2 regions of the Serratia sarumanii genome follow, and region 2 is predicted to be linked to the other one. Evidence: riboswitches for the same ligand, from Rfam matches in the RefSeq annotation. Region 2 holds a riboswitch; the other holds the start of a gene.
The links. A riboswitch is a leader RNA that binds a small molecule or an ion and turns the genes downstream of it on or off. The one in region 2 is predicted to bind fluoride.

Region 1 (11,943 bases), 1.3 Mb from region 2:
TGCGCCGCTATTTTTCAGGTATCCGCTGAAAACCCCGGAAACCTTAGCTGGCCGGGCAGTCACCAGTTAGCTGGCTTTCAGCGGCAGCCTGCCGAAACCATTATCCGGTTACGCCGCGGCGCGCGCATTTTGCCCGCCGCAGCCGACTGAACAGAACACACCCGAGGGGGAACCTTTGCAAGGTAAAGCGCTCCAAGATTTCGTCATCGATAAAATCGATGATCTGAAAGGCCAAGACATTATCGCTCTGGACGTCCAGGGCAAATCCAGCATCACCGACTGCATGATCATCTGCACCGGCACCTCGACTCGCCACGTGATGTCGATCGCCAGCCACGTGGTGCAGGAATCCCGTGCCGCGGGCATGGAACTGTACGGCATGAAAGGCCAGGAAGCCTCCGACTGGATCGTGGTCGATCTGGGCGAAGTGATCGTACACGTGATGCAGGAAGAGAGCCGTCGCCTGTACGAGCTGGAAAAACTCTGGAGCTAAGCGGTGAAACTGCAATTGGTGGCGGTCGGCACCAAAATGCCAGACTGGGTACAAACCGGCTTTATGGATTACCTGCACCGCTTTCCCAAAGATATGCCGTTTGAGCTGACCGAGATCCCGGCGGGCAAACGCGGCAAAAACGCCGACATCAAGCGCATTCTGGACAAGGAAGGCGAACAGATGCTGGCGGCGGTAGGCAAAGGCAACCGCATCGTTACGCTGGATATCCCAGGCACGCCGTGGGAAACGCCACAGCTGGCGCAGCAGCTTGAACGCTGGAAGCAGGATGGCCGCAACGTCAGCTTGCTGATCGGCGGCCCGGAAGGGCTGGCGCCCGCCTGCAAAGCCGCTGCCGAGCAGAGCTGGTCACTGTCTCCGCTGACGCTGCCGCATCCTTTGGTGCGCGTCCTGGTGGCCGAAAGCCTCTACCGCGCCTGGAGTATTACTACAAATCATCCTTACCACCGGGAATAGCCGGTGGTGACCGTGACAGAGTGAAATAAAGCAGCGGGATGAAAATAGAACGTAACCCTTTTCGCGACTATACGGCTGAATCCGCCCTGTTTGTACGCCGCGCCCTGGTGGCGTTTCTGGGCATCCTGGTGCTGTCCGGCATCCTGATCGCCAACCTGTATAATCTGCAAGTGCTCCGCGTCGAGGATTACCGCACCCGCTCCAACGAAAACCGCATCAAGCTGGTGCCCATCGCGCCCAGCCGCGGCATTATCTACGATCGCAACGGCACCCCGCTGGCGCTCAACCGCACCATTTATCAGCTGGAGCTGATGCCGGAGAAGGTCGACGATCTCAAGGCCACGCTGCAGGCGCTGCGCACGGTGGTCGATCTGACCGACGACGACATCACCAATTTCGAAAAAGAGCGCAAGCGTTCGCGCCGCTTCGTCTCCATTCCGGTGAAAACCGCGCTGACCGAGGTGCAGGTCGCCCGCTTTGCGGTCAATCAGTTCCGCTTCCCCGGCGTGGAAGTGAAAGGTTACCAGCGCCGCTACTATCCTTACGGCTCCGCCCTCACCCACGTCACCGGCTACGTGTCGAAGATCAACGACCGCGACGTCGAACGCCTGGACAAAGACGGCAAACTGGCCAACTACGCCGCCACCCACGATATCGGCAAACTGGGCATCGAACGCTATTACGAAGACACGCTGCACGGCAAAACCGGCTACGAAGAGGTCGAGGTCAACAACCGCGGCCGGGTGATCCGCCAATTGCACGAGCAGCCGCCTTCCGCCGGTCAGGACGTCTACCTGACGCTCGATCTTGAGCTGCAGCGCTACATCGAGCAGTTGCTGGTGGGCAGCCGCGCCGCGGTGGTGGTGAGCGATCCGCGCACCGGCGCCATCCTGGCGATGGTGTCCAACCCGAGCTACGATCCGAACCTGTTCGTGGACGGCATTTCCAGCAAGGATTATCAGGGGTTGCTGAACGATCCGAATCGCCCGCTGATCAACCGCGCCACGCAAGGGGTTTACCCGCCCGCGTCGACGGTGAAACCTTATATCGCAGTGTCGGCACTCAGCGCCGGCGTGATCACCAAGAACACCGTGGTGTTCGATCCCGGCTGGTGGCAACTGCCCGGCTCGGAAAAACGCTTCCGCGACTGGAAAAAATGGGGCCACGGCCGCCTGAACGTCACCAAGGCGCTGGAAGAGTCCGCGGATACCTACTTCTATCAGGTCGCCTATGACATGGGGATCGATCGGCTGTCGAGCTGGCTGACCAAATTCGGTTACGGCCAGTACACCGGCATCGATCTGGCCGAAGAGCGTTCCGGCCTGATGCCGACGCGCGAATGGAAGCTGAAACGCTATAAAAAACCGTGGTATCAGGGCGACACCATTCCGGTGGGCATCGGCCAGGGCTACTGGACCGCCACGCCGATCCAGATGGCCAAAGCGCTGAACACCCTGATCAACGACGGCACCGTCAAAACGCCGCACCTGCTGCAGAGCACCCGCGTCAACGGCGCGCTGGTGCCGTTCAAACAGGAAGAGAGCACGCAGATCGGCGATATTCACTCCGGCTTCTGGGAAATCGCCAAAGACGGCATGTACGGGGTGGCCAACCGTCCGAACGGGACGGCGCGCAAGTACTTTGCGGACGCACCTTATAAAGCCGCGGCGAAATCGGGTACCGCACAGGTATTCGGCTACGAAACCTACAACGCCCACAAACTGGCGGAGCACCTGCGCGATCACAAGCTGATGACCGCCTTCGCGCCGTTCAACAACCCGACGGTGTCGGTCGCCATCATTCTGGAAAACGGCGGCTCCGGTCCGGCGGTGGGCACCATCACCCGCCAGATCCTCGACCATATCATGCTGGGCGACAACAATACGCAATTGCCAAGCGAGGCCCCGCTGCCGCCTGGCGTAGAAGGTGACTAAGGTAGAACATGACTGAAAGCCAACAAAAAGGCTCGATCTGGACCAAAATCCACATCGACCCGACGTTCCTGCTGCTGATCCTGGCCCTGCTGGTCTACAGCGCCTTCGTGATGTGGAGCGCCAGCGGCCAGGACATCGGCATGATGGAGCGCAAGATCGGGCAGATCGTCATGGGGCTGATCGTGATGGCCGTCATGGCGCAAATCCCGCCGCGCGTGTACGAAAGCTGGGCGCCCTATCTGTATATTTTCTGCGTGATTTTGCTGATCCTGGTAGACGCCTTCGGGCAGATCAGTAAAGGCGCGCAGCGCTGGCTGGATCTGGGCGTGGTGCGCTTCCAGCCGTCGGAAATCGCCAAGATCGCCGTGCCGCTGATGGTGGCGCGCTTTATGAACCGCGACGTCTGCCCGCCTTCGCTGAAAAACACCGCCATCGCGCTGGTGCTGATCTTCCTGCCGACGCTGCTGGTGGCCGCACAGCCGGATCTGGGCACCTCGATCCTGATCGCCGCCTCCGGGTTGTTCGTGCTGTTCCTGTCGGGCATGAGCTGGAAACTGATCGCCGTCGCCGCCGTCGCGCTGGCGGCCTTTATCCCGGTGCTGTGGTTCTTCCTGATGCACGGTTATCAACGCGACCGCGTCATGATGCTGCTCGATCCGGAAAGCGACCCGCTCGGCGCCGGCTATCACATCATTCAGTCGAAGATCGCCATCGGCTCCGGCGGCCTGTCCGGCAAGGGCTGGCTGCACGGCACCCAGTCGCAGCTGGAGTTCCTGCCGGAGCGCCATACCGACTTTATCTTCGCCGTGTTGGCCGAAGAGCTTGGGCTGATCGGGGTATTGGTGCTGCTGGCGCTCTACCTGCTGGTGATCATTCGCGGGCTGATGATCGCCGCCAAGGCGCAAACCACCTTCGGCCGCGTGATGGTTGGCGGCTTGATGCTGATTTTGTTCGTTTATGTCTTTGTTAACATCGGTATGGTCAGTGGCATTTTGCCGGTAGTTGGCGTACCTTTGCCTCTGGTCAGTTACGGGGGTTCGGCGCTGATAGTGTTGATGGCCGGTTTCGGCATCATCATGTCGATCCACACGCATCGGAAAATGCTGTCTAAAAGTTTATAAGAGGTGAGTAATGCGTAAGGAATGGCTTTGGATCGGCGTTGCGGCGGTGTTGCTCTCCGCCTGTACCGCCCCGACCACGGAACAGCAGGCGCCACAGCAGCCGTACAACGGCCCGGTGGTGGAAATCGGTGGCGTCGAGCCTCAATATGAACCCTATAACCCTAACAACATGCAGGATTATAAGGTTAATGGCGATACTTACCGCATCGTAAAAGATCCGCAGAACTTCTCGCAGACCGGCCTGGCGTCCTGGTATGGCGAAGAGGCCAACGGCAACACCACGGCGCTGGGTGAGCAGTTCGATCCCAACGGCCTGACCGCGGCGCACCCAACGCTGCCAATCCCAAGCTATGTGCGCGTCACCAACCTGGCCAACGGCCGTCAGCTGGTGGTGCGCGTCAACGATCGCGGGCCATACACCAAGGGCCGCATCATCGATCTGTCGAAAGCCGCCGCCGACCGCCTCAACCTGTCCAACAACACCAAGGTCAAAGTCGATTTCATCAACGTGGCGCCGGACGGCACGCTGAGCGGCCCGGGCACCATCGGCACCATCGTGGCGAAACAGAGTTACGCCCTGCCGGCACGCCCGGATCTCGGCGCCAGCGGCATGGGCACCCCGATCCAACAGGACGTGCCGGTCGCCGGCGGCGCGGCGGTGCGCCCGATCGATAACAGCACCCTGCGCACCGACGATGGCGCTCCGGCAAACGCCGGCAACGGCCGCAGCGGTTTCCTCGGCGCGCCAAGCGCAGTACCGGCCGGCGTGCTGGAAGGTTCCGAACCGGAAGCCGCCGCCGTGGCCGCTCCGGTTGCGGCCGGCGCTGCGGCGGCCGGCATGGCGGCCGCTTCTTCCTCCGGCGGTTACGTGGTGCAGGTCGGTGCGCTGAGCAGCGCCGAGCGCGCCCAGAGCTGGCAGCAAAGCCTGAGCCAACAGTTTGGCGTGCCGGGCAAAGTGGCAGCCAACGGCAACGTTTATCGCGTCCAGCTCGGCCCATTCAGCAGCCGTCAGCAGGCGGCCCAGCTGCAGCAACGCCTGGCCAGCGAAGCGCAACAACAGTCTTTCGTTACTGCTGCACCCTAAGCGTTATGCCCGGCGGGCATTCGCGGCTGATAAGCGGTTATTTAGCTGAAACATTTTCTTGCAGCTAAAAGGTCTTTAACCGCGATTAGTCAGATGAATGGATAATGCCTGCCGGGATCGCATCTGCTATAGTGTGGCTCGTTTTTTAACTTTACTTTCACGGATGTTGTAGTCCCGATCATGAAACAAGTAACTTCTTTTCGCTTAATCAAAAGCATCGCACTCGGCACCGTTATCGCAATGAGCGCAGCCTCCGTTGCACATGCCGATGACGTTAACATCAAAACCATGATCCCAGGTGTCCCGCAGATCGATGCGGAAGCGTACATCCTGATTGATTACAACTCCGGCAAGGTGCTGGCCGAGATGAACGCCGACGCGCGTCGCGATCCGGCCAGCCTGACCAAAATGATGACCAGCTACGTCATCGGCCAGGCGCTGAAAGCGGGTAAAATCGGCCAAGACGATCTGGTGACCGTCGGTCAGGACGCCTGGGCGACCGGCAACCCGGTGTTCAAAGGCTCCTCGCTGATGTTCCTGAAGCCGGGCGATCGCGTGCCGGTCTCCAAACTGACCCGCGGCATCAACCTGCAGTCCGGTAACGACGCCTGCGTGGCGATGGCCGACTACGTCGCCGGCAGCCAGGACGCGTTCGTTAACCTGATGAACACCTACGTCAGCAAGCTGGGCCTGCAGAACACCCACTTCCAGACGGTACACGGCCTGGATGCTCAGGGCCAGTACAGCTCGGCGCGCGACATGGCGCTGATCGGCCAGGCGCTGATCCGCGACGTGCCGGACGAGTACGCGATTTACAAAGAAAAAGAGTTCACCTTCAACAATATCCGCCAGATGAACCGCAACGGTCTGCTGTGGGATAACAGCCTGAACGTCGACGGCATCAAAACCGGCCACACCGACGCGGCGGGTTACAACCTGGTGGCTTCGGCGACCGAAGGCCAGATGCGCCTGATCTCCGCCGTGATGGGCGGCCGCACCTACAAAGGCCGCGAAGCCGAGAGCAAGAAACTGCTGACCTGGGGCTTCCGCTTCTTCGAAACCGTGGCGCCGCTGAAGGTCGGTAAAGAGTTCGCTTCCGAGCCGGTCTGGTTCGGCGATGCCGACCGCGTTGAACTGGGCGTGGACAAAGACGTCTACCTGACCATCCCGCGCGGCCGCATGAAAGATCTGAAGGCCAGCTATGTGCTGAACACGCCGGAAATTCACGCGCCGCTGGCGAAAAACCAGGTGGTCGGCAGCATCAACTTCCAGCTGGACGGCAAAACCATCGACCAGCGTCCGCTGGTGGTGATGAACGAAGTGAAAGAAGGCGGTTTCTTCAGCCGCATCGTGGACTACATCAAACTGATGTTCCACCACTGGTTCGGTTAACGGTTGAAACGGGCGAAATTGCCCCCATATAGTGAATAACACTAACTCCCGCCCCGGCGGGAGTTATACTTTATAGATTAGCTAGCACTCTGGAGCGCACGCACATGCAAAAAACTAAACTGAACGAACTGCTCGAATTCCCTTGCCCGTTTACCTACAAGGTGATGGGCCTGGCGCAGCCTGAGCTGGTTGACCAGGTAGTTGAAGTGGTGCAGCGCCATGCGCCGGGCGACTACAACCCGCAGGTCAAGCCGAGCAGCAAAGGCAACTACCACTCGGTCTCCATCACCATCAACGCCACTCACATCGAGCAGGTCGAAACCCTGTACGAAGAGTTGGGTAACATTGAAATTGTTCGCATGGTGCTGTAATTCCAGCATAAACCCCTGCTTATCAACCCGGGATGGCGCAGCGTCTTCCCGGGTTGCGCATTTTTGGTCAGCGAAAGGCTGGCCGCAGACCGGAGCGCCCGGTATAATGGCTTTACCACTTCTGTAACCTGACGATGACTCTTTTGCAACCAGACAAGATCATTTTGCGTCAGCTGGGGTTGCAGCCCTACGCGCCTGTATCCCAAGCCATGCATAACTTCACCGACAGTCGTACCGAGACCACGCCGGACGAGCTGTGGCTGGTGCAGCATCACCCGGTGTTCACCCAGGGCCAGGCCGGCAAAGCCGAGCATGTGCTGATGCCCGGCGATATCCCGGTGATTCAGAGCGATCGCGGCGGCCAGGTGACCTACCACGGGCCGGGCCAGCAGGTGATGTACGTGATGGTCGATCTGAAACGCAACAAGGTCGGCGTACGCCAATTGGTCACGGCGATAGAAGATACGGTTATCAACACCCTCGCCCACTTCCGCCTCGAATCGCGCGCCCGTCCGGATGCGCCGGGCGTGTACGTGGGGGAGCAGAAAATCTGTTCGTTGGGTTTGCGGATCCGCAAAGGCAGCTCATTCCACGGCCTGGCCCTGAATGTGGCGATGGATCTCAGCCCCTTCCAACGCATCAACCCTTGCGGTTACGCCGGCATGCAGATGACGCAGGTCAGCGCGCTGGCGCCCGGCGTTGGCATTGAAGACATACACCCAATCCTGGTACAGGAATTTGTTCATTTACTCGGCTACCAGACGGTCGAGCTTCGTAACTGGAACCTGCACGATTATGAGTAAACCAATTCAGATGGAACGCGGCGTCAAATACCGCGATGCTGACAAAATGGCGCTGATCCCGGTCAAAACGGTGGTCACCGAACGGCAGGAGCTGTTGCGTAAACCCGAGTGGATGAAGATCAAACTGCCTGCCGACTCAACGCGCATTCAGGGCATCAAAGCCGCGATGCGTAAAAACGGCCTGCACTCCGTCTGTGAGGAAGCTTCGTGCCCTAACCTGTCCGAGTGCTTCAACCACGGCACTGCCACCTTCATGATCCTCGGCGCCATCTGTACCCGCCGCTGCCCGTTCTGCGACGTGGCCCACGGCCGCCCGATCGCGCCGGACGCCAACGAGCCGGAAAAGCTGGCGCAAACCATCGCCGACATGGCGCTGCGTTATGTGGTGATCACCTCGGTTGACCGCGACGATCTGCGCGACGGCGGCGCTCAACACTTTGCCGACTGCATCTCGGCCATCCGCGCCAAGAGCCCGAACATCAAAATTGAAACGCTGGTGCCGGACTTCCGCGGCCGTATGGATCGCGCGCTGGAAATCCTCACCGCCACGCCGCCGGACGTATTCAACCACAACCTGGAAAACGTGCCGCGCGTATATCGCCAGGTGCGCCCGGGCGCCAACTACGAGTGGTCGCTGAAGCTGCTGGAGCGCTTTAAAGAAGCGCACCCGGATATCCCGACCAAATCCGGCCTGATGGTCGGCCTGGGCGAAACCAACGCGGAAATCGTCGAAGTGATGCGCGATCTGCGCCGCCACGGCGTGACCATGCTAACGCTGGGGCAATACCTGCAGCCGAGCCGTCACCACCTGCCGGTGCAGCGCTACGTCAGCCCGGCCGAGTTCGACGAGATGAAAGAAGAAGCGATGGCGATGGGCTTCACCCACGCCGCCTGCGGCCCGTTCGTGCGTTCGTCTTACCACGCCGATCTGCAGGCCAAAGGGATGGAAGTGAAATAACGCGTAATAGTTTGTTACGCTAAAGACGGCGGAAACGCCAAAAAACGGATGTCCGCAAGGCATCCGTTTTTTATTGCGCGCCACCAGGCGGGGTTAAACGTCTTTCTTTTCGACGCTCTGCTGAGCGGACTGGCTTTCGGCGGCGTTGTTGCCGGCGGCCGGCGGCGTGCTGTCGTCGCCCACGGCTTTTTTAAAGCCTTTCAGCGCCGCGCCAAGATCGGCGCCGAGCGTGCGCAGTTTGCTGGTGCCGAACAGTAAAATCACCAACACGGCAATCACCAGAAGTTTGGTAATGCTGATACCTTCCATACTCACCTTCTTATCATAGAGCGCTGCGTGAACAGCGAGAAAAACTGACCTTGCCTGCGAATATTTAGCGACTTTCCTTCGGCTCGCACAACCGCAACATGTAACAGAGTGAGATCCGTCGCAGGAATGCCACGCGGCCGCACGGCGCGGATTCCAGACTATTCTTAGTTTATCGCCCGCATGATACGCTGCCGTGATACTTATCAGGGAGATGCCGGATGTATATTGCTCCACCCATTTTCGATGCCCGAAAATCCGGCCTCAGCTTCGCCAAACGCACCTATCTGCCCCGCGTCGCCGGCCTGGGACTCGGCTTTATCTGCGTCTGCGCCGCGCTCTACCCCTTGGCTCCGCCCACGGCGGTCTGGCTATTGCTGGCCTTTCACGGCTTTCTCTGGCCGCATCTCGCCTACCGCCTGGCCCGCCGCGCCAAAGATCCGTTCAAAGCCGAGATCCGCAACCTGCTGATCGACTCCGCCTTCGGTGGCTTCTGGGCCGCGATGATGGCGTTCAATGCGCTGCCGGCGATCGTCATCCTGTCGATGATGAGCATGAACAACATCGCTTCCGCCGGCAAAGCGCTGTTTGTCAAAGGGTTGGCGATTCAATTGGCCACGGCGGCGCTGACCGGCGCGCTGCTCGGCTTCCCGTTTCAACCGCACAGCACGCCGCTGCAAATCTATCTGTGCCTGCCGATGATCTACCTGTACCCGACGCTGCTCGGGCTGGTGACCTACCGCACCGCCAAGCGGCTGGCGGAAAAGAAACAGGAGCTGCAACGCATCAGCACTCGCGATGGGCTGACCGGCTTGTACAACCGCCGCCACTGGGAGCACCTGCTGCATCGCCAGTTTGACAGCTGCCGCCGCTACCAGGACAACGCCACGCTGATCCTGATGGATATCGATCGCTTCAAAACCATCAACGACACCTTCGGCCACGCTTTAGGGGATGAGGCCCTGGCGGCGCTGGCGGAAGAGCTGCTGATCGGCTTGCGCAACGTGGATATCGTCGGGCGCTACGGCGGCGACGAGTTTGGCGCAGTGCTGCCGAACACCAGCGCCGAACAGGCGGTAACCGTCCTGCGGCGCATCCAGCAGCGGCTGGACGCCGTCATCTTCAAAGAGGCACCACAGCTGCGGCTGCAGATCAGCGCCGGCATCGCCAACTACCACCCCGCGCTGGGCGGTTATCTGGACTGGCTGAAAGCGGCCGACGGCGCGCTTTACCGGGCGAAGCAAAATGGCCGCAACCGGCTGGAAACGGCGGCGCCGACGGGCGACTAACTGACTGGTTTAATAACTTGGCAAAATACTTCGGCGCTTCGACAAAGCCTTCACGCCGGTAAAACGCATGCGCCCGCTCGCTTTCCACCGCCACCAGCAGCGCCTCGGTGCCGGGATAATCCAGCGCCGTCATTAATTCGGCGATCGCTCAGGCGCGCCGTTCTGATTTTCATGGGGTGACCTCGCAGATTGTCGATACTACAAAATAGGCGGCGTTAGGTGTAACATCCATCCGGTGCGGCGAAAAAGGCCGTGCGGCACGCTGGAGATGACATTCCTCCCTAACCGCCTTCACAGGCTGATGATGTCTACGTAACCTCTCGGAGAGAGGCGCGTAGCGTTACGCCTGTCCCTTTCCGAACCCCGTGAATTTCTCTGATTGAAAGGGAGTTGCCCCATGTTGAGCTCTTTACTGGCCGTATTTATCGGCGGCGGCGTCGGCAGCGTTTTGCGCTGGGCGGTAAGCATGAAAATGAACCCGCTGAACGCCCACATTCCGCTCGGTACGCTGATGGTCAATCTGATCGGCGGTTTTATCATCGGCCTGGCGATGGCGATTTTCACCCGCATGACGCATCTGGATCCCACCTGGAAATTGCTGATCACCACCGGGTTCTGCGGCGGCCTGACCACCTTCTCCACCTTTTCGCTGGAGGTGGTATACCTGATGCAGGATGGCCGCTTCGGCTGGGCGCTGGCCAACATGCTGCTCAACCTGGCCGGCTCGCTGGCGATGACGCTGCTGGCTTTCATGCTGGTGATGTGGGTCAACGGGCGCTAAGCCCTTAATGTTTCCTTAATCTTGCATGCGCATAATCTCATCCAGTACTCCTGACTGGATGAGAAACCGCTATGTTTAGCCTGCCGAAAACCGCCGCCGAAGCGATTGCCGTTGCGCTGTGCGTGCTGATCGTCGCCGCCTTTATCAAATCCTACCTGTTCGCTTAAGCGCTTTTTCCCGCAGCACGCGTTCATGTTGCGTCTTTCCCGCCGGTTACACTACAATTGAGAATGAACGTTCACACCCAGAAATGTGAACCCGGCTCACGCGTAGCAAAGGATCGGGCAGATGCTCTCCCCCAACGACAGTAAACAGGCCAAGGTGCAGGCCCGCCGCGATCAGATCGTCGAAGCGGCGAAAACCAGCTTCCGCCGCCACGGCTTCCACGCCGCCAGCATGGCGGAGATCGCCCAGGGCTCGCAGCTCAGCGTCGGGCAAATCTATCGCTATTTCGCCAATAAAGACGCGATTATCGAAGAGATCGTCAACCGCATCATCGCCAGCAAGATGCAACGGCTGGAAAACCTTGGCGATCACATCAACCTGATCGCCGGCACGCTGGCGGCGCGCACGCTGTTTCAGCAGCCGGGCGAGAGCGAAACCGATCACATGCTGATGCTGGAAGTGACCGCCGAGGCCACGCGCAACCCGGTGGTAGCCAAAATGCTCAGCGATGCGGAAGCGCGGCTGTTTCGCCACGTGTGCCACAACCTGCAGCGGCTGTATCCCGATTTCAGCGCGGAAGAGATCGCCGCCCGGGTGGAGTTTATCGCCGTCATGAGCGAAGGCACCGGTTACCGCATCCTTACCACGCAAAAAGCCGATGCGTCCCTGCTGCGCGAGCTGTATCAGCAGGCCATTTCTCACCTGTTCAGGAAACGCTAATCTCCCATGACCAAACACTTAGCCAGACAACGTCTGGTGTACGCCGTCGTGC
Region 2 (11,943 bases):
CTTCTCCGCACTGAGCTGATATTCGGCGAGCACGCGGGTTTCAATCTCTTCGTTGAGTTTTTTGACCACCACGTTCAGCTCCCGCGTGCGGGTTTCGACGCGTTCCTCCAGCTCATGCTGCAACGCGAACAGATCGGCCTCGGCCGCCTTGCGCTCGCTGATATCGACGATAACCGAGATGAAATGGTCCGGTTTGCCGTTCGGCAACCGATTGAGCGCCACCGTCAGCTGCACCCAAACGATCGAGCCGTCGGCGCGGAAATAGCGTTTTTCCATCGAGTAGGTGCTGATTTCATTTTTCAACAGCTGCTGCAGCTTTTCCAGGTCGGTATTGAGATCGAGCGGATAGGTAATGTCCTGGAAGGTGCGATCCATCAGTTCGCGCTCGGAATAGTGCAGCATTTCGCAGATGCGCGGGTTCACCCGCAGCCAATACCCCTGCAGCGAAACCAGCGCCATCCCTACCGCCGCCTGGGCGAAGGTCTGTTCGAACAGGGCCTCCGTGCGCTGCAGGTCGGACTTCAGGTTTTCGGTATAGACGTGGCGCTCAATACTTTGCAGATACTCCTCCACCACGGCGGCGAAATCATGCAGATCGGCCAGTTGTTCCGGGGAAAACGGCTGCGGGTGGCTGTCGATAATGCACAGGGTGCCGAGCGGCAACCCGTCGAGCGACAACAGCGGCTGCCCGACGTAAAAACCGATCCGCGGCCCGCCGATCACCAGCGGATTATCGAAAAATCGCGGGTCGTTGGCGGTATCGGGCACCACCAGCGCTTCGCGTTGCAAGATCGCATGGCCGCAAAACGAGATATTGCGCGGCGTTTCCCGGGCATCCAGACCGTAGCGCGATAAAAACCATTGGCGATCCCGGTCGATCAGCGACACCAGCGCAATGGTCACGCCGAAGTATTTCGCCGCCAGCCGCGTGATGCGATCCAGTTTTTCCACCGAGTTTGAATCCAGCACGTTCAGCGAATTCAATACCGACAGGCGTTCGGCTTCGTTTTCGGGGAAGCAGGGTTCGAGCATGTTGTCTCCCATTGTGTCACCCACGGATCCGGCGCAGCCAGCCGGCGTGAGTCCGTTCGCCCTATCCGTCGGTCAGCGACAAATATCCTTGTCCATCATAGACTCACTCAGTATCAATCCGATTGCGCATTCTCGCCAGCTTTGCCGGCCGTTGCGTTTACCCCCGCGCTGCGCTACAGTCGTTCACAAGGTGATGGTGTTCCACCTTTCCCAACCGCCGCGTTCACTCGAACCGGATGATGACGCCTGATATACAACTTCGCTTTATTTTTTAGGCAGGTATGTCAGGAGTCGCTATGAATGAAATCTCACGTCTTACCCCTTTTCCGTTCCAGCCCGATGCCGTCGCGCGGGAAATGCCCCTGTACGTTTTCGGCCATAAAAATCCCGACAGCGACAGCATCTGCAGCGCGCTGGTGGTCGCGGACTGGCTCAATCACCTCGGCAAACCGGCCGTGGCTTTCCGCCTCGGCGACCTGACGCCGGAAACCCGCTACATACTGGCTGCCGCCGGCGTACAGGCGCCTGCGCTGCTGAAAGGCGATCTTCGTGACCGCAAAGTCTGGCTGGTCGACTTTACCGATATCGAACAAGGCCCGGCCTCATTGCTCGACAGCGACGTGGTCGGCGTTATCGACCATCACCGGCTGGGCACGTTAGTCACCCGCAACCCGCCCGATGTCTGGGTGCGCGCCGTCGGCTGTTGCGCCACCGTGATCCTGCAGATCCTGACGACAGAAAAGCCAATGCCACTTAACGCCGCCCAGGCCACGCTGCTGCTGGGCGCCATCCTGAGCGATACCGTCGCGCTCAGTGCGCCAACCACCACGGAACAGGATCGGCTGGCGGTCACCCGGTTACGCGCAATCTCTCACGTCGACTATGACGCCTTCACCGCCGGGCTGCTAGCCGCCAAAACCGATCTCTCGGGGCAATCCGCCGCGCAGTTGCTGCACCGCGACGCCAAGGATTACCGCATCCATAGCGTCTCGCTGCTGCTGTCGCAGATAGAAGTGCGGGCCATGAGCGACATCGATCCGCTGTTGCCCGCACTGCAACAGGCGCTTGAACAAGCGAAGCAGGAAGCCGGGCTGGAGATGGCTGCACTATTGGTCACCGATATCACCCGCCGCCGCTCCACCCTGTATTTCTCGTCGAACCGGGTGCTCGGCATTCGTCAGGTATCGCTGCCCGGTATGACGAGCCGAAAAAAAGAGGTTTTACCGTGGTTAACCCTCCAGATCGCTAACGCAGGGAGATAAGTCATGCCGCTCTATCAACATGCTTTACTGCTGGTACAGGATGAACGCGACGGCCGGCTGCTGTTGCGCCATGCCGAACGCCTCAATCAGCAGATGAATACGCGCATTACCGTGGCGCACATCAGCGCCGACTATGCCGAGCTGGACTACCTCAGCGATGCGCAAACCAAAGATCGCCAGTCCAGCGAGGTGATCGCCGCCAAAGCCATGCTCAGCCGCCTGGTGGAAGACTGCTCAATCCCCCTGGAGGTGCGCGCAATCGTCAGCATCCATCGCTTCAAAGACGTCGAAGCCCTGATTGCCCGTGAAGGCGTCGATCTTTTGTTGCTCGGCCATCAGAACCGTCCGTTTGGCGTCTTTGCCTCCTTCGGTTTCGAATTCATCAACCATTTATCCATCGACGTGCTGATAAAACACGTTCCCACTCCCTAGAACGAGGTGACACCCCCATGAGCTATGAGATTGAAAGCGTAACCGCCAGAGAGATCCTGGATTCGCGCGGCAACCCGACCGTCGAAGTCGACATGAGCGCGACGGGCGTCGTGGCCCGGGCTTCGGTGCCTTCGGGAGCCAGCACCGGATCGCGCGAGGCGGTGGAGCACCGCGACGGCGATCCGCGCCGTTTCGGCGGCAAAGGCGTACTGGAGGCGGTGCACAGCGTCAAAACGGCGATCAACGAGGCGTTGCGCGGAGTGGATGTGCGCCAACAGGCGGAGATAGACCGCCGGCTGATCGCGCTGGACGGCAGCGAGAACAAAAGCCGATTGGGGGCCAACGCCCTGCTCGGCGTGTCTCTGGCCGCCGCCCGCCTCGCGGCGCAATTGTCGCAGCTGCCGCTGTATCGTTATCTGGGCGGCATCGGCGCCAATCTGCTGCCGGTGCCCTGCATGAATATCATCAACGGCGGCGTGCACGCCCGCTGGCAAGGGGCGGACTTTCAGGAGTTTATGATAGCCCCCCTGGGCGCACCGTCGTTGCGCGAGGCCGTGCGCTGGGGCAGTGAAGTTTATCAGGCGCTGCGCCAAATCCTGTTGGAAAAAGGCCTGTCGGTCGGCGTCGGTGACGAAGGCGGTTTTGCGCCGGCGGTCGCTTCAAACCGCCAGCCGCTCGAGCTGATCGTGCAGGCGATAGAGAAAGCCGGCTACCGGCCGGGAGAAGATATCGCGATCTGCATGGATCCGGCCTCGAGCGAATTCTACGCCGACGGCAAGTACCGCCTGCGCAGCGAGAACCTCGAGTTGGACGCAGCCCAGATGACGGCCTATTACCAACGGCTGGTGCAGGATTTCCCCATCGTGCTGATTGAAGACGGCTTGGCCGAGGACGACGGGGCCGGCTGGCGTATTCTGAGCGACGCCCTGGGCGACCAGGTGGAGCTGGTCGGCGACGATCTGTTCGTCACCAACGTGAAATACATCCAGCGCGGGATTGATGAACGGTTGGCCAATGCGGCGCTGATCAAGCTGAACCAGATCGGCACGCTGAGCGAAACCTTCGCCGCCGTACAGCTCTGCCAGGCGAACGGCTGGGGCACCTTTATCTCGCACCGCAGCGGTGAAACCGTCGACAGCTTTATCGCCGACATGACGGTCGCGATGCGAGCCGGCCATCTGAAAACCGGCGCGCCGAGCCGCGGCGAGCGCATCGAAAAATACAATCAGCTGATGCGCATCGAAGATCAGTTGGGCGCCTCGGCGGTGTATGCCGGGCGTTCCGCCTTTAAACGCCGCTAAGCTTTGCCGGCCGGGCCGGCGATGCGTCGGCCTGTTTTTCGCCCTTGGCTTGACACAGGCCGGCGACACCGGACTCCAATAAGGTCAGCCGGGTCGTCAACAAGGTTTCTCGTTGTTCATTCAGCGTGGCCATCATCAGCTCGATCTCCGCCAGCCGTTCATCGACGCCGCGTATCAACCCATCCTGATAAGCGCTGCCCTGCAGCGCCAGCACCCGTTGGATCGCCTGCAGCGAAAAACCCAGATTTTGGCCGATTTGGATCAGGTGCAATCGCTCCAGCGCGCTATCGCTGTAGACCCGATAGCCGTTGACGCCACGCACCGGTTTCGGCAGCAACCCCAGCTGCTCGTAGTAGCGTATCGCCGAGGCAGCCACGCCGGCGCGCTGCGCCAATTCTCCGATCTTCATGCCCTATTGACCTTAAAGTTAACTTTAAACTTAGTATAGCGCCATTCCCCTTACGACAGGAGCGCAAAACCGATGTTTACCCCACTGACACTGCCCAACGGCAGCCGCCTGACCAACCGTCTGGCCAAGGCGGCGATGGAAGAAAATCTGGCCGCCCCGGGCCAACTGCCCGGCCCGGCGCTGTGGCGCTTATACCGCTATTGGGCCGAAGGCGGCGCCGGCTTGATTATCACCGGTAACGTGATGATCGACGGCCGCGCCATGACCGGCCCCGGCGGCGTGGTGCTGGAACAAGACACGCCGCTCGCCCCGTTCGAAACCTGGGCCAAAGCCGCACGCCAGGGTGGCGCGCAGGTGTGGATGCAGCTTAACCACCCGGGCCGGCAGGTGATGGCGAACATGGGCGGCAACGCATGGGCGCCCTCCGCCATCCCGCTGGCGATGGGCAAGCACAGCAAGCTGTTCGCCCAGCCGCAGGCGATGGATGAAGCGCAGATCGCCGAGGTTATCGCGCGCTTCGCCGCCAGCGCGCACGCCGCCGAACGGGCCGGTTTTACCGGCGTGGAGATCCACGCGGCGCACGGCTATCTGCTTTCCCAGTTTCTCTCACCGCTGACCAACCAACGCAACGATCGTTGGGGCGGCGAGTTGGCGAACCGCGCCCGCCTGCTGCTGGAGGTGGTGCGTGCGGTGCGCGAGCGCGTCTCGCCGGGCTTTTGCGTGGCGGTCAAACTGAACTCCGCCGATTTTCAGCGCGGCGGTTTTTCATCGGACGATGCCCGCCAGGTGGTGCTGATGCTGAACGATCTGCCGGTCGATCTGATCGAACTGTCGGGCGGCAGCTACGAAAGCCCGGCGATGCAAGGCGAAACGGCGGACGGCCGCACCCTGGCGCGAGAAGCCTATTTTCTGTCCTTCGCCCGCGATCTTGCCGCCGTCGCGCGCATGCCGGTGATGACCACCGGCGGCATCGCCCGCCCGTCGGTGGCGCAGCGGGTGCTGGACAGCGGCGTCGCGGTCGTCGGCATCGCTACCGCCATGGCGGAAGTGCCCGATCTGCCGCGGCGCTGGCAAACCGGTGCGGCCCCCCATGCGCTGCCTGCCCCGATCACCTGGCGCAGCAAGGTGATGGCGTCGCTCGCCCGCATGGCGTTGGTCAAGCGCCGGATGCGCGCGTTGAGTGACGATCGGCCGCGCAATGTGCGCTACTCGCCGCTGTTCACGCTGGTCGTCGATCAGTGGCGTACCCGCCGTATCCTGCAGCGTTACCACGCCTGGTTACGGCAACGTTAATGACCGCGGCGCCGGCAGACACGCCGGCGGCCGCACAAAAATCCCGCTTTTTTGATCGCGCTACGTAAAATCTGCAAGAAATCACCGCTCTGGATACTGCGCTTTTAACGCTCGGCTGCTTATATTCATCACAAATTTTGTGTATATAACCGCTTTAGGACTTAAGGTGGTGAATAGATGAAAATAAGCCGCTATTTTCTATTTATGTTATTAATCGGAAATTCACCTTAATAATAAATGCATTAAAGAAGCAGCCAAAGGAAAGCAGAAAAGCATTTTTACGCAATGTTAAAGAAATGTTGTTTTTTGCCGGCAAAACCAACGGTCAACAAATCAACAACATATTGATGAGCCTAAGAAAAAACTAAACAATTCAAAACAAAATCGGCTATTGAGTCCCAGGCGAAAAAGCCATATATTGGTCGCGCTTTTCACAAGGCAGTTACTTTTCTAATTCATTAATTCAATCGTTGCGTCTTGAGACCTTCGGTTGTAGGAGAGATATGATGACGGATAAAGTCCGTATTGATACTTTAGTTGCAAACTCATTAAACGGAAACAATGAAACCTATTTGGCGCGCCAAGCCGAATTTGAGTCGAATGTTAGGAGTTATCCGCGCAAATTGCCGTTGGCAATTGCGAAAGCCCAGGGCGTTTGGATCACTGATGTTGAGAATAATCAATATCTTGATTGCCTGGCCGGGGCGGGAACGTTGGCTCTTGGACATAATCACCCCGACGTCCTGCAAAGCATCCAAAATGTCATTACCAGCGGCTTGCCGTTACATACTCTCGATCTCACGACCCCGTTAAAAGATCGTTTCTCCGATTACCTGCTCTCTCTGTTGCCGGGCGAAGGCAAAGAATATTGCCTGCAGTTCTGCGGCCCGTCCGGCGCCGATGCGGTGGAAGCCGCGCTGAAGCTGGCGAAAAAGCACACCGGCCGTTCTGGCGTGATCAGCTTCTCCGGCGGCTATCACGGCATGACCCACGGCGCGCTGTCGGTCACCGGCAACCTGTCGCCGAAGGCGGCGATCAACGGCATGATGCCGGAAGTGCAGTTCATGCCTTACCCGCATGAATACCGCTGCCCGCTGGGCATCGGCGGCGAAGCCGGCGTCAAGGCGCTGACCTACTACTTCGACAACCTGATCAACGACGTGGAAAGCGGCGTGCGCAAACCGGCGGCGGTGATCCTGGAAGCCGTTCAGGGCGAAGGCGGCGTTAACCCGGCGCCGGCCGAGTGGCTGCAGCGCATCCGCAAAGTGACGCAGGAGCATGGCATTCTGCTGATCATCGACGAAGTTCAGGCCGGTTTCGCCCGTACGGGCAAGCTGTTCGCCTTCGAACACGCGGGCATCGAGCCGGACATCATCGTGATGTCGAAAGCGGTCGGCGGCGGCTTGCCGCTCGCGGTGCTGGGCATCAAGAAAGAGTTCGACGCCTGGGAACCGGGTCACCACACCGGCACCTTCCGCGGCAACCAGCTGGCGATGGCCACCGGCCTGACCACCCTGCAATACCTGAAAGAGCACCAGGTCGCCGACAAAGTGGCCGCGCAGGGCGAATGGCTGAAAGGCAAACTGGCCGAGCTGCAGAAACGGTATCCGGTGATCGGTCACGTCCGCGGCCTGGGCCTGATGATCGGCATCGAGATCGTCAAGCCGAACGAAGCGCAGGATCACATGGGCTGCTACCCGGCCGATGGCGAGCTGTCCGCGTTGCTGCAGAAAAAGTGCTTCGAATCCGGTCTGATCCTGGAGCGCGGCGGGCGCAATGGCTGCGTGCTGCGTCTGCTGCCTTCCCTGCTGATCACCAACGATGAGCTGGGTATTTTCCTCGATAAATTTGAGCAGGCGCTGTTGGCCGCCGGCGTCAAGCCAGTCTGATTGGAGCGAATGACCGCGATGTCCAAGTTAAACCCGATTCTGGCTTCCTCGGCGCACAGCGCCGAGGCTTACCGCCAGGCGATCGCGCAGAGCAGTGAAGCCGTCGTGCAGTGGCTGCAACAGCCCGAGATGTATCAGGGCAAAAGCGTGGCCGAACTGCGCGAGCGCATCAAGCTCGACTTCACCCCGCAAGGCCTGGGCAACCAGGCGGCGATCGATCGCGCCATCGAGTACTTTTTGAAAGACAGCCTGTCGGTGCACCACCCGCAGTGCGTGGCGCACCTGCACTGCCCGAGCCTGGTAATTAGCCAGGCCGCCGAAGTGCTGATCAACGCCACCAACCAGAGCATGGATTCCTGGGATCAAAGCCCGTCGGCCACGCTGATCGAAATGAAGCTGATCGAGTGGCTGCGTGCCCAGGTCGGTTACCAGCCTGGCGACGCCGGGGTGTTCACCAGCGGCGGCACCCAGAGCAACCTGATGGGGCTGATGCTGGCGCGCGATGCGTTCTTCGCGCGTCAGGGCCACTCCGTGCAGCAGGACGGCCTGGTGGGCGATCTGCGCAAGCTGAAGGTGTTCTGTTCTGAAAACGCCCACTTCTCGGTGCAGAAGAACATGGCGCTGATGGGCCTCGGCTATCAGTCCGTCACCCTGGTGAAAACCGATCGCTTCGCCCGTATGGACGTGAACGACCTGGCGGAAAAACTGGCACAGGCCAAGGCCAACGGCGAGCAGGTGATGGCGATTGTCGCCACCGCCGGCACCACCGACGCCGGTGCCATTGACCCGCTGCGCGACATCGCGCGGCTGGCGGCGCAGCAGCAGATTTGGGTACACGTGGATGCGGCCTGGGGCGGCGCGCTGCTGCTTTCCGAGCAGTACCGCGACTACCTGGACGGCCTGGAACTGGTGGACTCCATTACCCTGGACTTCCACAAGCAGTTCTTCCAGACCATCAGCTGCGGGGCCTTCTTGCTGAAAGACGAGCGCCACTATGAGCTGATGCGCTATCAGGCGGCCTACCTGAACTCCGAGTTCGACGAAGCGCAAGGCGTTCCGAACCTGGTGTCCAAATCGCTGCAGACCACCCGCCGCTTCGATGCGTTGAAGCTGTGGATGGGGCTGGAAGCGCTGGGGCAGAAGCAATACGCCGAGATCATCGATCATGGCGTGACGCTGGCGCAGCAGGTGGCGCGTTACATCGCCGATCAGGAATCGCTGGAACTGGTGATGCAGCCGCAGCTGGCCAGCGTGCTGTTCCGCTACCGTCCGGCGCAGCTGGCGGCGAACGGCGACGCGGCCGTCGCGCTGTTCAACCAGCGCATCGGCGACGCCCTGCTGGAATCGGGCCGCGCCAACGTCGGCGTGACCGAGTTCGATGGCGTAACCTGCCTGAAGATGACGCTGCTGAACCCGATCGTGACGCTGGAAGACATCAAGCTGTTGCTGGCGCTGGTCGAGAAAACCGCGCAGCAGCTGCCGGCGTAACGCCGCGCAGTGTGCCACTCAAGCCGATAACTTGCGTTATCGGCTTTTTTATTGCTCATCAGATCGCAGGAGACGCAGCGTTTACGCTGATATACTGCATCAAACGCCTTCTCTCATTCCAGCGCCACAGGATACGCACGCATGACCGACCCTGATTTCAACCTGTTGATCGCGCTCGATGCGCTGCTGACGGCGGGCAGCGTCGTCGGCGCGGCGCGGCGTCTCGGTTTAAGCGCTTCGGCGATGAGCCGCACCCTCAACCGGCTGCGCGCGGCCACCGGAGATCCCCTGCTCGTGCGCGCCGGCCGTCATATGGTGCTTACGCCCTATGCCGAAACGCTGCGCGAGCGGACGCGAAATACGGCATTTGAAGCCCGTGCGCTGCTGCGCCCGGCGCAGGGAGCATTAGATCCCGCCGAACTGGATCGTACCTTCACGCTGCGCGCCAACGACGGCTTCGTCGAAGCCTTCGGCCCGGCGCTGATCGCCGCCGCTGCCGAACAGGCGCCGCGGGTGCGGCTGCGCTTTGCGCCCAAGCCGGAGAAAAGCGACCGCCCGCTGCGTGAAGGGCTGGTCGATCTGGAGATAGGCGTGCTGGGTGACATGGGCCCGGAAATCCGCCTGCAGGCGCTGTTTCGCGATCGCTTCGTCGGCGTGATGAGAACCTCGCACCCGCTTGCGCAGCAGCCGGAGATCGGCGCCGCCGACTACGCCGCCTGCGGCCACGTGGTGGCCTCGCGCAGCGGGCGCATTCTCGGGCCGGTAGACGCCGCGCTGGCGGAGCTGGGGCTGACGCGCCAGATTGCCGCCGTGGTGCCGAGTTTTCCGGCCGCGCTGGCGGTGGCGCAGGCCTCGAATCTGCTGGCGCTGTTGCCCGCCTCCTTCCTGCACGCTCAACCGGCCGACGGCCCGCTGCGCGTCTTCGAGCTGCCGGTGAAAACGCCGCCTATCACCGTGTCGCAAATGTGGCACCCGCGCCTGGACGCCGAGGCGGATCACCGCTGGCTGCGGCAATTGGTGTTGGGCGTTTGTCGTTAAAGAAAAACGGAGTGACATCGTCACTCCGTTCATAATCGTAAAGTAAACAGCGAAGGTTTAAACAGATAATGGGAATTTCAGGAGGAATATCCCTGAAACTCCACGGTCACTGCGCATTAGTTATCGCAATGGCCGCCCTTGGCAAGTTTTACCGCAGCTTTAGAAATAACACGTTTGCCTTCGTCTTCTGTCGATTGACTCAGACCGGCACCACCGACGAATACACCCATCTTAATGTATTGTCTTACGAAGTAATTCTTCCCCGCTTCGGTATAGATGGAAAGATCGTTAGGAGAAAATTCAGATTCGGTAGAGATTTTATGCTGTTGTCCGCCGTCAACCTGGGTATAGAAAAACGTTTTATCCGCGGTCTTCCCCACGCATTTGCCGTCAAGATAAACATCTTTCTTCAGCGCCTTGCCGACAAAGCTGTCACGATAAATATAGAGGCCCGCTTTGTTTTCATCCAGCGCCGGGAAGCTTTTAGCGTGCGCTGATTCTTGATCTGTTGCGAGGGGGATGCTTGCACACCCGCTTAACAATAATGCGCTCGCCAGTGAGGCGCAGAGGAGTAGTCTTTTGGTCATGAAAAATCCTTCGGTATAAAAATGAAGCAAGGAACAACGCTTAATACACTGTGAACATTTAATTATCACATTAAAAATAACTAACAGTTATTATATTGATGGTGGATAAATTCATTTTAAAACAGTTAGTTAGGGTAGGAATCGCGCCCAACACACACGCGATGACGATATTGCCATAAATAAAATTTGATTCAAGAATCAATGTCTAAAATATTACAGAATCATCAATTTAATTGGCCTAATCAACGCTGATTCGCACGTTTAAACTTCCTTGGCCACTGGCCGAAAATAATTTCGTTCAGGTTAATCTCCGTATGTCCACTGCATTCAGAATCTCCCCGCTGCGGGGGGTTGTTCCCCCTCGCGCGATGGGAGAACATAGCGTTCACGATGCCTGACTCAGTGAAACGCTCATGACGCTTCCCCCTCTCTGGCCGGTATTCGACGGCCATAACGACCTGCTGCTCAACCTGTGGCTGCAGCACGACGACGATCCAGCCGCCGCCTTCTATTCCCGCGTCACGCCGGGCCACCTCGATTTCTCCCGCATGCGGCGCGGCGGATTTTTCGGCGGACTGTTCGCGGTATTTATTCCCCCGGTCAGCTATATCGCCCAGATGCGCAACCAAACGCAGGACGAGGCGCAGGCCACCTTCGATCCGCTGGCGATCGCCGAACGGCAGATCGCCATCCTGCAGCAGTTGGAACAGGCTTCTCAGGGGCGGCTGCGCATCTGCCGCACCGCCACCGAGATAGAACAGTGCCGCCTCAACCGGCAAATTGCCGCGGTGCTGCATATCGAAGGCGCCGGCATGATCGACGCGGAGCTGACGCAGCTGGAGGCCTTCTACCGGCTGGGCGTGCGCAGCATCGGGCCATTCTGGAATCTGCCGAACGCCTTCGGCACCGGCGTCAGCGGGCCGTTCCCGGGCTCACCCGATACCGGCCCCGGCCTGACGCCGGCCGGCGAGGCGCTGATCCGCGCCTGCAACCGCCGCCGCATCATGATCGACGTCTCGCACATGAACGAGAAAACCTTCTGGCAAACCGCCGCGCTGAGCAACGCGCCGCTGGTCGCCACCCACTCCAACGCCCACGCCCTCTGCCCCCAGCCGCGCAACCTGACCGACGCACAGCTGGGCGCCATCGCCCAGAGCGGCGGGATGGTCGGCGTCAATTTCGGCACCGCCTTCCTGCGTGCGGACGGTAAAC

Region 1: another riboswitch for fluoride. It lies ahead of crcB (fluoride efflux transporter CrcB); the one in region 2 lies ahead of SSARUM_RS11725 (DHHA2 domain-containing protein).

What each region holds. Positions count from the first base shown of each region.
Region 1 is NZ_CP124750.1:1,164,102-1,176,044, reverse strand. Features, by position in the region: gene rsfS (ribosome silencing factor) at 176-493, shown strand; gene rlmH (23S rRNA (pseudouridine(1915)-N(3))-methyltransferase RlmH) at 497-967, shown strand; gene mrdA (peptidoglycan DD-transpeptidase MrdA) at 1,006-2,901, shown strand; gene mrdB (peptidoglycan glycosyltransferase MrdB) at 2,910-4,022, shown strand; gene rlpA (endolytic peptidoglycan transglycosylase RlpA) at 4,033-5,106, shown strand; gene dacA (D-alanyl-D-alanine carboxypeptidase DacA) at 5,287-6,498, shown strand; gene ybeD (DUF493 family protein YbeD) at 6,603-6,869, shown strand; gene lipB (lipoyl(octanoyl) transferase LipB) at 7,004-7,672, shown strand; gene lipA (lipoyl synthase) at 7,665-8,630, shown strand; gene tatA (Sec-independent protein translocase subunit TatA) at 8,724-8,939, opposite strand; gene SSARUM_RS05480 (diguanylate cyclase) at 9,158-10,225, shown strand; fluoride riboswitch at 10,481-10,543, shown strand; gene crcB (fluoride efflux transporter CrcB) at 10,623-11,006, shown strand; gene SSARUM_RS05470 (TetR/AcrR family transcriptional regulator) at 11,295-11,891, shown strand; gene SSARUM_RS05465 (multidrug effflux MFS transporter) at 11,898-11,943, shown strand, end outside.
Region 2 is NZ_CP124750.1:2,442,691-2,454,633, reverse strand. Features, by position in the region: gene SSARUM_RS11730 (diguanylate cyclase domain-containing protein) at 1-1,032, opposite strand, end outside; fluoride riboswitch at 1,213-1,288, shown strand; gene SSARUM_RS11725 (DHHA2 domain-containing protein) at 1,329-2,294, shown strand; gene SSARUM_RS11720 (adenine nucleotide alpha hydrolase family protein) at 2,298-2,726, shown strand; gene eno (phosphopyruvate hydratase) at 2,744-4,027, shown strand; gene SSARUM_RS11710 (MerR family transcriptional regulator) at 4,014-4,436, opposite strand; gene SSARUM_RS11705 (NADH:flavin oxidoreductase/NADH oxidase family protein) at 4,509-5,729, shown strand; gene SSARUM_RS11700 (diaminobutyrate--2-oxoglutarate transaminase) at 6,236-7,618, shown strand; gene SSARUM_RS11695 (pyridoxal phosphate-dependent decarboxylase family protein) at 7,637-9,106, shown strand; gene SSARUM_RS11690 (LysR family transcriptional regulator) at 9,248-10,144, shown strand; gene SSARUM_RS11685 (DUF2846 domain-containing protein) at 10,261-10,731, opposite strand; gene SSARUM_RS11680 (dipeptidase) at 11,145-11,943, shown strand, end outside.